2 regions of the Polaromonas sp. P3_A5 genome follow, and region 2 is predicted to be linked to the other one. Evidence: riboswitches for the same ligand, from Rfam matches in the RefSeq annotation. Region 2 holds a riboswitch; the other holds the start of a gene.
The links. Region 2 has a riboswitch for glycine ahead of gcvT (glycine cleavage system aminomethyltransferase GcvT). Riboswitches for the same ligand answer to the same signal wherever they lie in the genome.
Positions count from the first base shown of each region.

Region 1: linked by a shared signal. The riboswitch ahead of AC1DU8_RS00130 (D-amino acid dehydrogenase) and the one ahead of gcvT (glycine cleavage system aminomethyltransferase GcvT) in region 2 are both predicted to bind glycine.

Region 1 is NZ_JBFUGF010000001.1:17,427-22,475, forward strand. Features, by position in the region: gene phnD (phosphate/phosphite/phosphonate ABC transporter substrate-binding protein) at 1-844, opposite strand, end outside; gene AC1DU8_RS00120 (DinB family protein) at 1,135-1,650, opposite strand; gene AC1DU8_RS00125 (DUF1737 domain-containing protein) at 1,650-1,856, opposite strand; gene AC1DU8_RS00130 (D-amino acid dehydrogenase) at 1,950-3,263, opposite strand; glycine riboswitch at 3,483-3,571, opposite strand; gene AC1DU8_RS00135 (GrpB family protein) at 3,674-4,216, opposite strand; gene AC1DU8_RS00140 (thioredoxin domain-containing protein) at 4,414-4,896, opposite strand; gene AC1DU8_RS00145 (alpha/beta fold hydrolase) at 4,893-5,049, opposite strand, start outside.
Region 2 is NZ_JBFUGF010000001.1:1,286,600-1,291,648, forward strand. Features, by position in the region: gene gcvP (aminomethyl-transferring glycine dehydrogenase) at 1-554, opposite strand, end outside; gene gcvH (glycine cleavage system protein GcvH) at 613-978, opposite strand; gene gcvT (glycine cleavage system aminomethyltransferase GcvT) at 1,033-2,193, opposite strand; glycine riboswitch at 2,249-2,352, opposite strand; glycine riboswitch at 2,374-2,489, opposite strand; gene AC1DU8_RS06245 (hypothetical protein) at 2,517-3,086, opposite strand; gene AC1DU8_RS06250 (TRAP transporter large permease) at 3,159-4,436, opposite strand; gene AC1DU8_RS06255 (TRAP transporter small permease) at 4,639-5,049, opposite strand, start outside.

The DNA.
Region 1 (5,049 bases), 1.3 Mb from region 2:
AGCATTTCTTCACGCGTGCCTGCAGTTCGGGCGAAACGTCCTTGCTCATGGTCCAGGTTTCCGTCATGAAGGGCGGGCTTTCCCAGAGCGTGCGGATGCTCGAGCCTTTGACGTCGCCCTTGACGACCATGCGCTGGTACAAATCGCTGGCCACGGCTGCGGCCGGATAAAAACCATGCATCACGCCCGTGACGGAGCGCTCGTGGCCGTTGGAGAACACGACTTCGTAGTCCTTGTCCGGCGTCAGGCCCAGCGCCGGGAACAGCGCGCGCGGCGCGAGGTTGCCCGAGTTCGAGGTTGGCGTGGTGTGCGCGATTTTCTTGCCGATCAGGTCCTTCGGTTCCCTGTACGGGCTGTCGATGCGGGTGATCAGAATCAGTTTGTAGGAGTTGCGCAGGCCCGTGGCCTTGTTGCCCGGAACGCCAAACGGCGCCGGCTGGCCGGCGGTGACCAACTGCGCAGCCAGGCCGGGGTTGACCTGTGCCAGCTGGACCTTGCCGGCCGAGATACCTTCAATCAGCTCTTTTTCACCGAGGATGTCGATGTTGCTGGTCTTGTCCATCGATTCGCCTTGCGCGTTTTGCAGGTCGATGTTTCCGCAGCGTGACAGGTGGCTGAAGTAGTCGCCCCACAAGGCCATGGTTTCGCTCTTGCCATAGGTCTTGGGCATGGCCACGACCATTTTTTCGCGAGGGCCGGAATATTTTTCGGGCGCGGGCGCGGGGGTGGCGGCCGCTGCTTTTGCCTTGCGTGCAGGCTTCGCCTCGTCGGTCTGGGCTGTTGCCGAACCCAGGGCGCAGGCGGCGCTGGCCAATATTGCTGCATGGCGCAGATAAAACTTCATGTTGATCACTCCAGTTGTCTATGAAAAAACCGATACGCAGGAATGCAGGTTTGTATGCCGCTGGCTATACACAAACCGCGCTCCCAACCCAATCAGTGTGCATGACGGCGCGTCAAAACGAACTTTTTGTTACATTCGAATGAATACCTTCGTGACATAAATCAGCGTATCTGCTTCAGAGGCTGTTGTTTTTTCATTGAAAAGACGGCCCTGGCAACCTGTAAGCGCCTGGGAGGCGGCCAATACTGCGCCTCAGGATGCCCGTGCTGTGCGACAGGGGGGTGAAGGCCTCAAGCGGCGAGGGAGGCGTCGATTTTCCCGAGCAGCCATTGCAGACCGGCCAGGTGTTGCTGGTCATGGCTGCACAGGTAATGCACCAGGCTGCGCAACGTGAGGGCGCCGTAACCTTCGAATTCCGCCGTGCGGCCCAGTTGTTCGGGCGTGATGCCCGACAGCATGGCCATCGTCCGGGTGCGTGCTGCCCGAAACGCCGCGAAGACTTCCTGCGCATCAGCAGCCGCGTAGTCGCGTTCCTTTTCCAGTACATAGCCGTCCAGTGATTCCAGCACGGGATTGGTTTCCGACAAGGTGCGCTGAAATCGCACGTGGTAGCCGTCGATCTCGATGTCCCGCACGTGGCAGATCTGCGCGAGGGCCGTGAAGTGTTCGCTCGGAATGCCTTCCCACGACGGCGGCGTCCAACCCTTGTGGCTTTCAGGAATCGCATCGTAAAACTGTTCCAGATGGCGCGGAAAATCCGCCATGGCCTGGAGCGTTGCGGGGTTCAGGGGCAGGGCACTGCTCATCAGCCGGCCTTGCGCAGCGAAGGCCACAGCACCGCCTGCGCCACGATCACGTTCTCGCCATTAAAGGTCGCCGCCGGCGAGCCGTAAAGCTCGTAACCCAGCGCCAGCGCCTCGCTCACGCGGCGGCAAAAGCTCGCGTCATCAGGGCCGGTAAGGAGCCTGTAGGTGGGAAGACCGTCGGGGGGCGTGGTGGCGGGTGATGTCATGGCGGCAAGCGGCTGATGAACGGAGGGCGATATTACCGTTTCCGCCCACCTGCTGCAGGACGCCGTGCTTCAGACCCCCTTTTCAGGCCTTGCTCAGGCCTTCGCCATCCCCGGCAATGCCATCACACGCCCCGGTGCCGGCATCCCGGTAAACGCAAAGTCGACTTCCGGCACGCGCCCGCTCACGATGTCCGCAATCGCCGCGCCCGAGCCGCAGGCATGCGTCCAGCCCAGTGTGCCGTGGCCCGTGTTGAGAAAGACATTGGAGGCCTTGCTTTTGCCGATGTAAGGCACATTGCTCGGCGTGGCCGGCCGCAGGCCTGTCCAGAACTGCGCGCCCTCGCCGTCCGTCATGTCGGGAAAGAGCTGCTTCACACGGCGCACGATGGCGTTGCAGCGCACCAGGTTCAGCTCGGTGTTGTAGCCGTTGAGCTCGGCCGTGCCGGCAATGCGCAAGCGGTTGCCAAAACGCGAGAACACCAGCTTGTACTCGTCATCCGTCAGGCTGACCTGGTACGACGCCGCCTCGTTGATCACGGGCAGTGTGACCGAATAACCCTTGGCCGGGTAGATGCGCAGGCTTTGCCCCAGCACCTTGGCCCACTGCGCGCTGAAGGCGCCCAGGCACATCACATACGCGTCGGCTTTCAGCATCTCGACCTTGCCGCCGGCCTCGCCGCTGCCCATCGCCACCTGCACGCCGTTCAGCTGCCCCTCTGCAGCGTCCAGGCCCAGCACCGTGGTGTTGTACAAAAATTTCACACCGGCCTGCTCGCAGCGCGCCGCCAGCGCGGCGGTAAACGCGCGGGCGTCACCCGATTCATCGCTGGGTGTCATGCTGCCGCCCACGATGCTGCCGCGGCATTGCGCCAGCGCGGGCTCAATCGCCACACACTCGTCGGCCGTCTTCATGTCGAGTTCGCAGCCGTGCTCGCGCATGATGCGCGCGGGCTCCTGCGCCGCATCGTACTCGGCCTGGCTGGTGTAGAAGTGCAGGATGCCCTTGGTCTGCGCGTTGTACAGCAGGCCCAGCTCGGCGCGCAGTTTTTGCAGCGCGCCGCGGCTGTACATGCCCAGGTTCACGATCTGCTTGATGTTTTGTGCCGTGCGCGCGGGCGTGCAGTTGCGCAAAAACTCCAGCCCCCACAGCCACTGGTTCACATCGGCGCGCAGCCTGAAGAGCAGCGGTGCGTCTTCACGCGCCAGCCATTGCAGCACTTTCAGCGGCGCGCCCGGGTTGGCCCAGGGCTCCGCGTGGCTCACCGATATTTGCCCGCCGTTGGCAAAGCTGGTTTCCATCGCGGCCGCGTTGCGGCGCTCCACCACCGTGACTTCATGGCCGCGTTGCGCCAAATACCAGGCCGTGGTGATCCCCGTGACACCCGCACCCAAAACCATGACTTTCATGGCGATTCCTTTTCATTCAAGCAGAACATTGCAGTAGCGCAAGCGCCGTGCCAGGGGTTGCTGTTGAATCGGAAGAATCGTGGCAACCGCCAAGCCATCACATGCTTGCGGCCGCTTCCACTGTCCTTGTTACCTGAGAGATTCAGCCGTTGCTTGGGGCTTCGGCTTTGCTCCTTCGGTGCGCTGCACCTTGCGTGCGGCGTCTCTCCAGACGGCTGTGTGTTCCGGGCAGTACGGGACCTGAGCGATTATGGAAGTTTGCGCCTTCGGTGGCTGCCTTTGGGGCAGCGCTCTCCTGCTTGAACGGGTTTGAATTTACCACCGAAGCCTGTTTTGCCAAGCGTGAATGCGGCGTTCAGTACAGGTCTAGCGGGTTGATTCAGCGGCTTAATAGTAGGAAGCAGGGAGGCTCAGCCTTCGCTGGCCGCCTGCACAAACGCGGCTTTGGCATCGGTATAGGCCTCGCGGTCACCCGGGTGCCTGGCCGCCAGTTCCGCCTTGAGCGCGGCATAGCGCGCCGCCAGCGCCGGGTCCGAACGCAGGGCGTCGCGAAAACGCAGGCGCTGCGCCCACACCTCGCCGCCGTGAACCACCAGGTGCAGATGATGCGTGCGCCGCCCTTCTGTCCAGCGCATCAGCCATTTACGGTCGGTCAGCGAGGCATTGAATTCAGCGGAGGTCGTGTAACCGTTGGCGCACAGCGGCGCCAGAAGCGCCTCGGCCGCCGCCATGGATTCCACACCGGCCAGCATGTCGATCACCGGTTTGGCCGCCAGGCCGGGCACGGCTGTGCTGCCGATGTGCTGGATGTCGATCAGGCGGGCCGGCAGCTGAGGGGAGAGCGCAAGCAGGCGGTCCCGCTCAGCCACAAACTGCTGGGGCCAGGCTGGGTTGTAGGCCTGCAAGACCACTTCCTCGTGGATAGCGGCAAGCAGCGATTCCTGGTCAGTCATGCGCGTGACGGCTGGCAGGTTGTTGTGCAGGGGCAAAAAACGCTGTGCGACACGCCAGAATCCTTTGCGGGGCTATTTTTGGGGCGGTTTTAAGCATGAAAAAGGCCATTTGCCCAATCAGTGATTGCGCGAGCAGCTATCAAAACAATAGCAACCAGAAATCCCCACGGCTGCGAATGGGGCGGTCTGCATTTCATTTACCTGAGCGCCAGCACAGCTTTGCGCGCCTGCGTCAGCCGCTCTTCCAGGTAGGCGCCATAAAAGTCGACAGACGCCAGGCCAACCAGCCGTTCCGCCAGGTCTTGCCCGGCCGGGCCCAGAAACAGCACCGTGGGGGTGAAACCGGCTTTCCATGCCGCGACTTGCGCGGCGGCTGTCGTCACCTGGCCGTCAAAGCCGGTCAGCGGTGTCGTGCGGTCGCTGATGTTGAGCTGCCAGGCGTGCAGGCTGCCGTCTCGTTGCCCTGGCAGCAGGTAGTTGCGCCGTACCAGCTCGCAGAATGGGCAGCCGGGCAGGCTGACCAGCAGCACCAGCGGCTCATTTTTAAGGGCGGCGATTCCAGCGGCAGCCGGCAAAGAGGCCGGCACAGGCAAGGCCGTGTCTTTGGCCAGCGCAAGCTGGGGCACGGCCAGCCCGGCTGCCAGCGCGGCTGTGAACTGGCGGCGGGCCACCTGGCTCATTCAGCGCTTTCCAGCAAAATCTTCGTCAGCGCAGCCGGTTCGCTGATCATGGGGTCATGGCCGGTTTTGATTTCGACCACGCGCGAATTCGGCAGCCATGCACCGTCCCAGAACTTTGCGTCCTTCACGCGCAGCCGGCTGGGTTCAATCGTG
Region 2 (5,049 bases):
TGCGGGTGGCAGTCGCCTGCGACGATGAAGACATTGCTTTTGCTTTTCACGCTGCGCTTGGCCAGGGTCATGGCTTCGGCGGCGGCGGTGGCTTCGTCGAGCATGGAGGCGTTGGCGATCGGCATGCCGGTCAGGTCGCAGACCATGGTCTGGAAGTTGATCAGCGCTTCCATGCGGCCCTGCGAAATCTCAGCCTGGTAGGGCGTGTAGGCCGTGTACCAGGCGGGGTTCTCGAGGATGTTGCGCAGGATCACGCCCGGCGTGTAGGTGCCGTAGTAGCCTTGGCCAATGAAGTTCTTGAACACCTGGTTCTTGGCCGCGATGGCTTTGAGCTGCTTGAGCGCGGCCGCCTCCGTGACGGGGGCCGGGATGGCCATGGCGGTGCTGCGTGCAATCGAGCGTGGAACAATGCCTTCCACCAGCGCGCGGCGCGAGGCCGAGCCCACGATGCTGAGCATGTGGACTTCGTCGGCGTCATCGATGCCGATGTGGCGGGCGATGAATTCGGCAGGGTTTTCAAGATCGCCCAAGGGCTTGGCGGATTGCATCAACATGTCGGGTCCCGTGTCAGGCTTGGCAGCCAGGAGTCAGAAAAAAGAATCGGTCAGAAAATCAGGCAGCGAAGGCGGTGTAGCGGGTTTCGTCCATCAGCGCGTCAAGCTGCGTTGGGTCGGACAGCTTGACTTTGAAAAACCAGCCGGCGCCCATCGGGTCGCTGTTAGCGAGAGATGGGTCGTCTCTTAGGGCTTCGTTGATTTCGGTGACTTCGCCACTCAAGGGCATATACACGTCGGCCGCGGCCTTGACGGATTCGACAACACCGGCGGTTTCTTTCTGGGCGAAGGTGGTGCCGACAGCCGGCAGGTCCACAAACACCACATCGCCCAGCGCATCCTGCGCATGCACGGTGATGCCGACGGTGGCGACGTTGCCTTCAATCTTGACCCATTCGTGGTCTTCGGTGTATTTGACGGTCATGAGGTTCTCCAGGGGTTGAGTGGGGTGAATAAAACGGGGAGCTTGATCTGGTGCTTAACCGCGGTAGTAGCGGGCGGGAACGAAAGGCATGGCGGCCACTTCCATGGGCACCGGCTTGCCGCGCACGATGGCGTTCACGCGTGTGCCCAGCGCAGCGAACTCAGGTTTGATGTAACCCATGGCGACGGGCTGGTTGATGGTGGGGCCCAACAAACCGCTGGTGACTTCGCCGATAGCCATGCCGTCGGTGCTTTGCAGTTCGGTGTGGTCGCGTACAGGGACGCGCTCCAGCGCCACCAGGCCGATACGCTTGCGGGTGAGTAGGGCGGGGTCTGCCAGTTGGGCCAGGATTTTGTCCGCACCCGGAAAGCCGCCGGCACGTGCGCCGCCGGTGCGGCGGATCTTTTGCATGGCCCAGTTGAGGTTGGCCTCCACCGGCGTGGTGGTGGTGTCAATGTCGTTGCCATAGAGGCACAGGCCCGCTTCCAGCCGCAGCGAATTGCGCGCGCCCAGGCCGATGGGTTTGACTTCAGGTTGCGCGAGCAGCGCGCGTGCGAGTGCGTCAGCTTGCGAAGCAGGCACCGAGACTTCAAAGCCATCTTCACCGGTGTAGCCGCTGCGGGTGATGAAGCAGTCGCAGCCGGCCACGCTGAAGCGGCCGCCGGTCATGAATACGAGTTTTTCGACACCGGGCGCCAGGCGCTGCAAGGCAGTGACGGCCTGTGGGCCCTGCAGCGCCATCAGCGCCATTTCCGGCATGGGGATGACTTCGCAGCGCGAGCCGATCTTTGCCTGGATGTGTGCAATGTCGCCGACCTTGCAGGCGCCGTTGACGATGACAAAGAGGTCGCCGCCGTTGGCGTAGTCGCGGTTGAAGAACATCAGGTCGTCGATGATGCCGCCGTCGTCGTTCAACAGCAGGCCGTAGCGCTGCTTGCCGGCGGGCAGGTCGATCACATCAACGGGTATCAGGGATTCCAGCGCGACTGCGGCATCAGCACCCACCAGGCGTAGCTGGCCCATGTGGGACACGTCAAAAAGGCCGGCAGCCTGGCGTGTGTGGTGGTGTTCCGCCATCAGGCCCGCGGGGTACTGCACCGGCATCGAATAGCCCGCAAAAGGCACCATGCGCGCGCCAAGCTCCACATGCAGGTCATGCAGGGGCGTTTTCAACAAGGTTTCGGGGGCGGCGGAAGAGGTGGACGAATCGGACAAGGCATTCTCCAGGGGGCAAACACGGTCATGGCAAGAACTTGTTCTCAATCCATGGGCTGCCCCTGCTGTCCACTTTACCTGAGAGATTCACCCGGCGATGCAGGCTTGCTCCTTCGGTGGGCTGCCCGTGAAAGGCGGCCTCTCTCCAGTAGGGAACGCCTTGCCGCGTGGTGCGCCGCAGGGCGGTTGCCAGTCCTTTTGCCTGAGCGTTCAGTGCTACTCAAGGGGGGTGCCCCCAGGGTGCTCGTGCGCCTTCGGCGGTTTTCGCGAGGAAAACTCTCTCCTGACACCGCTGAGTGTAACGGAAGCCGCTGTCGGCTCGATCAGGCGGCCTGGTGCTGCGGCAGCAGCATGGCGATGCGCTCGCTGATGGAGTCGGCGCGCTCGTGGCCCGCGATTTTTTCGATTTCCTCGATCATTTCGCGCGAGGCGCTGAGCATGGTCTCGCGGTCTTTGGCATTGCGCAGCGCTTCGCGAAAGCGCTCGGCCATCTCCGGGTTGCGCCGGGCGAACATGCGTTCGCAGATGTCGAACAGGAACATCCGGGTTGTGGCAAGCGAGCGCTTGCCTTCAAATTGATCGGCAGAGACCTGAATGGCCTGGGTGGTTTCGGGGCTGGGAAAGTTCTGTAACTGCGCCGGCGTGAGTGTTTGGGCGGGTGCAGGCGCAGGGTTTTTTGCCGGCGCGGACGTCTTGCCGGGATGGGCTTCCAGAAAGCCGTCGCGCAAAAGGCGCAGGGCAATGGCTTCGCCGTCGCCCTCAAACAGCGGGCGGAAGTCCTGGGCCGACTTGCTGCCGTCGGCCATCAGCAGCAGGGTGCGCTCGCGCTGGCCTAGCGTTCTCACGCCGGGCTTGAGCTCGGCACGGGCGCGGTCGGTTTTGTGGAGCTGCATGGATTTCATCCTGAAATGAAACCCCGAGCATGGCTGCTGAAAATGACAGCCTCGTGAATCCCGTCCGAAAAGCTATTTTGCGTAGACGAGATCCCGCAGAGCCAGCGACAGCTGCGGGACGTAAGTGACCACCATCAGGCAAGCCAGGATGACGAGCACAAAGGGGATCAGGTGGGTCACGATGCGGTCCAGCGATATCCTGGCGACGGTGCAGGCCGCGAACAGGTTCACGCCGAAAGGCGGTGTGATCATGCCCAGGGCAAGATTGACCACCATCACCAGCCCGAAGTGCACCGGATCGATGCCGAAATGCACAGCCACTGGCGCCAGGATGGGTGCCAGAACAATGATGGCGGCGCTGGTTTCAATGAACATGCCGATGATGAACAGCGCCGCGTTAACGCCGAGCAGGAAGAGGGCGGGCGATTGCAGCACTGCTTCCAGCCAATGGCCTATGGCGTCCGGCACGCCGGCCCGGGTGATCAGAAAGGCGAACAACCCGGCATTGGCGATGATGAACATGATCACGGCGCTGGAGAGCACCGATTTGCGCAGGATGACGTACAGGTCGGCCGGCTTGATTTCGCGGTAGATCACGGTGCCGACGACCAGCGCATAAAACACCGCCACCGCCGACGCCTCGGTCGGCGTGAAAATCCCGCCGTAAATGCCGCCCAGAATAATCACCGGCATCAGCAGCGCCCAGCTGGCCTGCCAGGTCGCCTTGCCAAAGCTCAGGCGGCCGTCGCCGTCGTGCTTGCCCCAGCCCTTCCAGCGGCAGTACAGGTGCACGAACAGCATCAGCGCGCAGCCGATCAAAAGCCCCGGGCCGAAGCCGGCGATGAAGAGTTCTCCGATCGAGACCTCGGCGCTCACGCCGTAAAGAATCATGGGGATGGATGGCGGAATGATCACGCCCAGTTCTGCGCTGGTGGCCTGCAGGGCTGCGGCGTAGGCGGTGGGGTAGCCGTGCTTGATGAGCGCCGGGATCAGGATGGCGCCTATGGCGAAAGTAGTGGCCACAGAAGAGCCCGACACGGCCGCAAAAATCATGCAGGTCAGCACGCAGGTCATGGGCAGGCCGCCCTGGACGCCGCCCACAATGCTTTTGGCGAACTCGACCAGGCGGCGCGAGATGCCGCCGGTTTCCATCAGGTTGCCGGCCAGGATGAAGAAGGGGATCGCGGCCAGCGGAAACTTGTTGATCGAGGAGAACATCTCCTTGACTGAAATCAGCATGTTGGCGTTGGACGCCTGGATACCGAAGATGGACGCCAGGCCGATGGAAACGGCCACGGAAACGGTGAGTGCAAAGCACAGCACCATGGTGGAAATCATTACCGCGGTCATACTTGGCCCCCACGCTTTTCACTTCGTGTAATGCGCGAGGCCTTGCAGGCCGCGGCTCGCGAGACGCTTCGCCTCTGTCGCCCGTCCAAGCCTGCGCAGGCAGGCTTGGAGCCGCGGGCTCCAGCCCCTCTGGGGCCGCGCCTGCGGCCCGGCAAAGCCGGTTCCGCGGCCCCTGCTTGAAGGTGAAATCCAGTTTTTGTTCTCATTGTGCGGTTTCCAATTCATTCCGCTGTGGGTCGATCAGGTTGCCGATGATGCCGATCACGCAGAACATGCCGCCGACAGGCATGGCCACATAGCCCCAAAACATGGAAATGGATTCAAGGCCGGCCATGGACTGCACACGCCCGCGAAGGGAATAGTCCCAGCCCCACCAGACGATGACTGCGACGAGGAACAGGGCGGCGAGGCAGACCAGCCAGTCCAGCACCCGCCGGATGCGAGGTGGGCTCCAGCGATAGAGCACATCCACGCTGACCATGGCGCCCTGGCGGAAAGCCGTGGGAATTCCCATAAAGACCATCCAGATCAGGCTGAGGCGGATCAGAATTTCACTCCACTCTGCAGGCTGCTCGAAGACAAAACGCGTCAGGATCTGGAACACGCCGAGCCC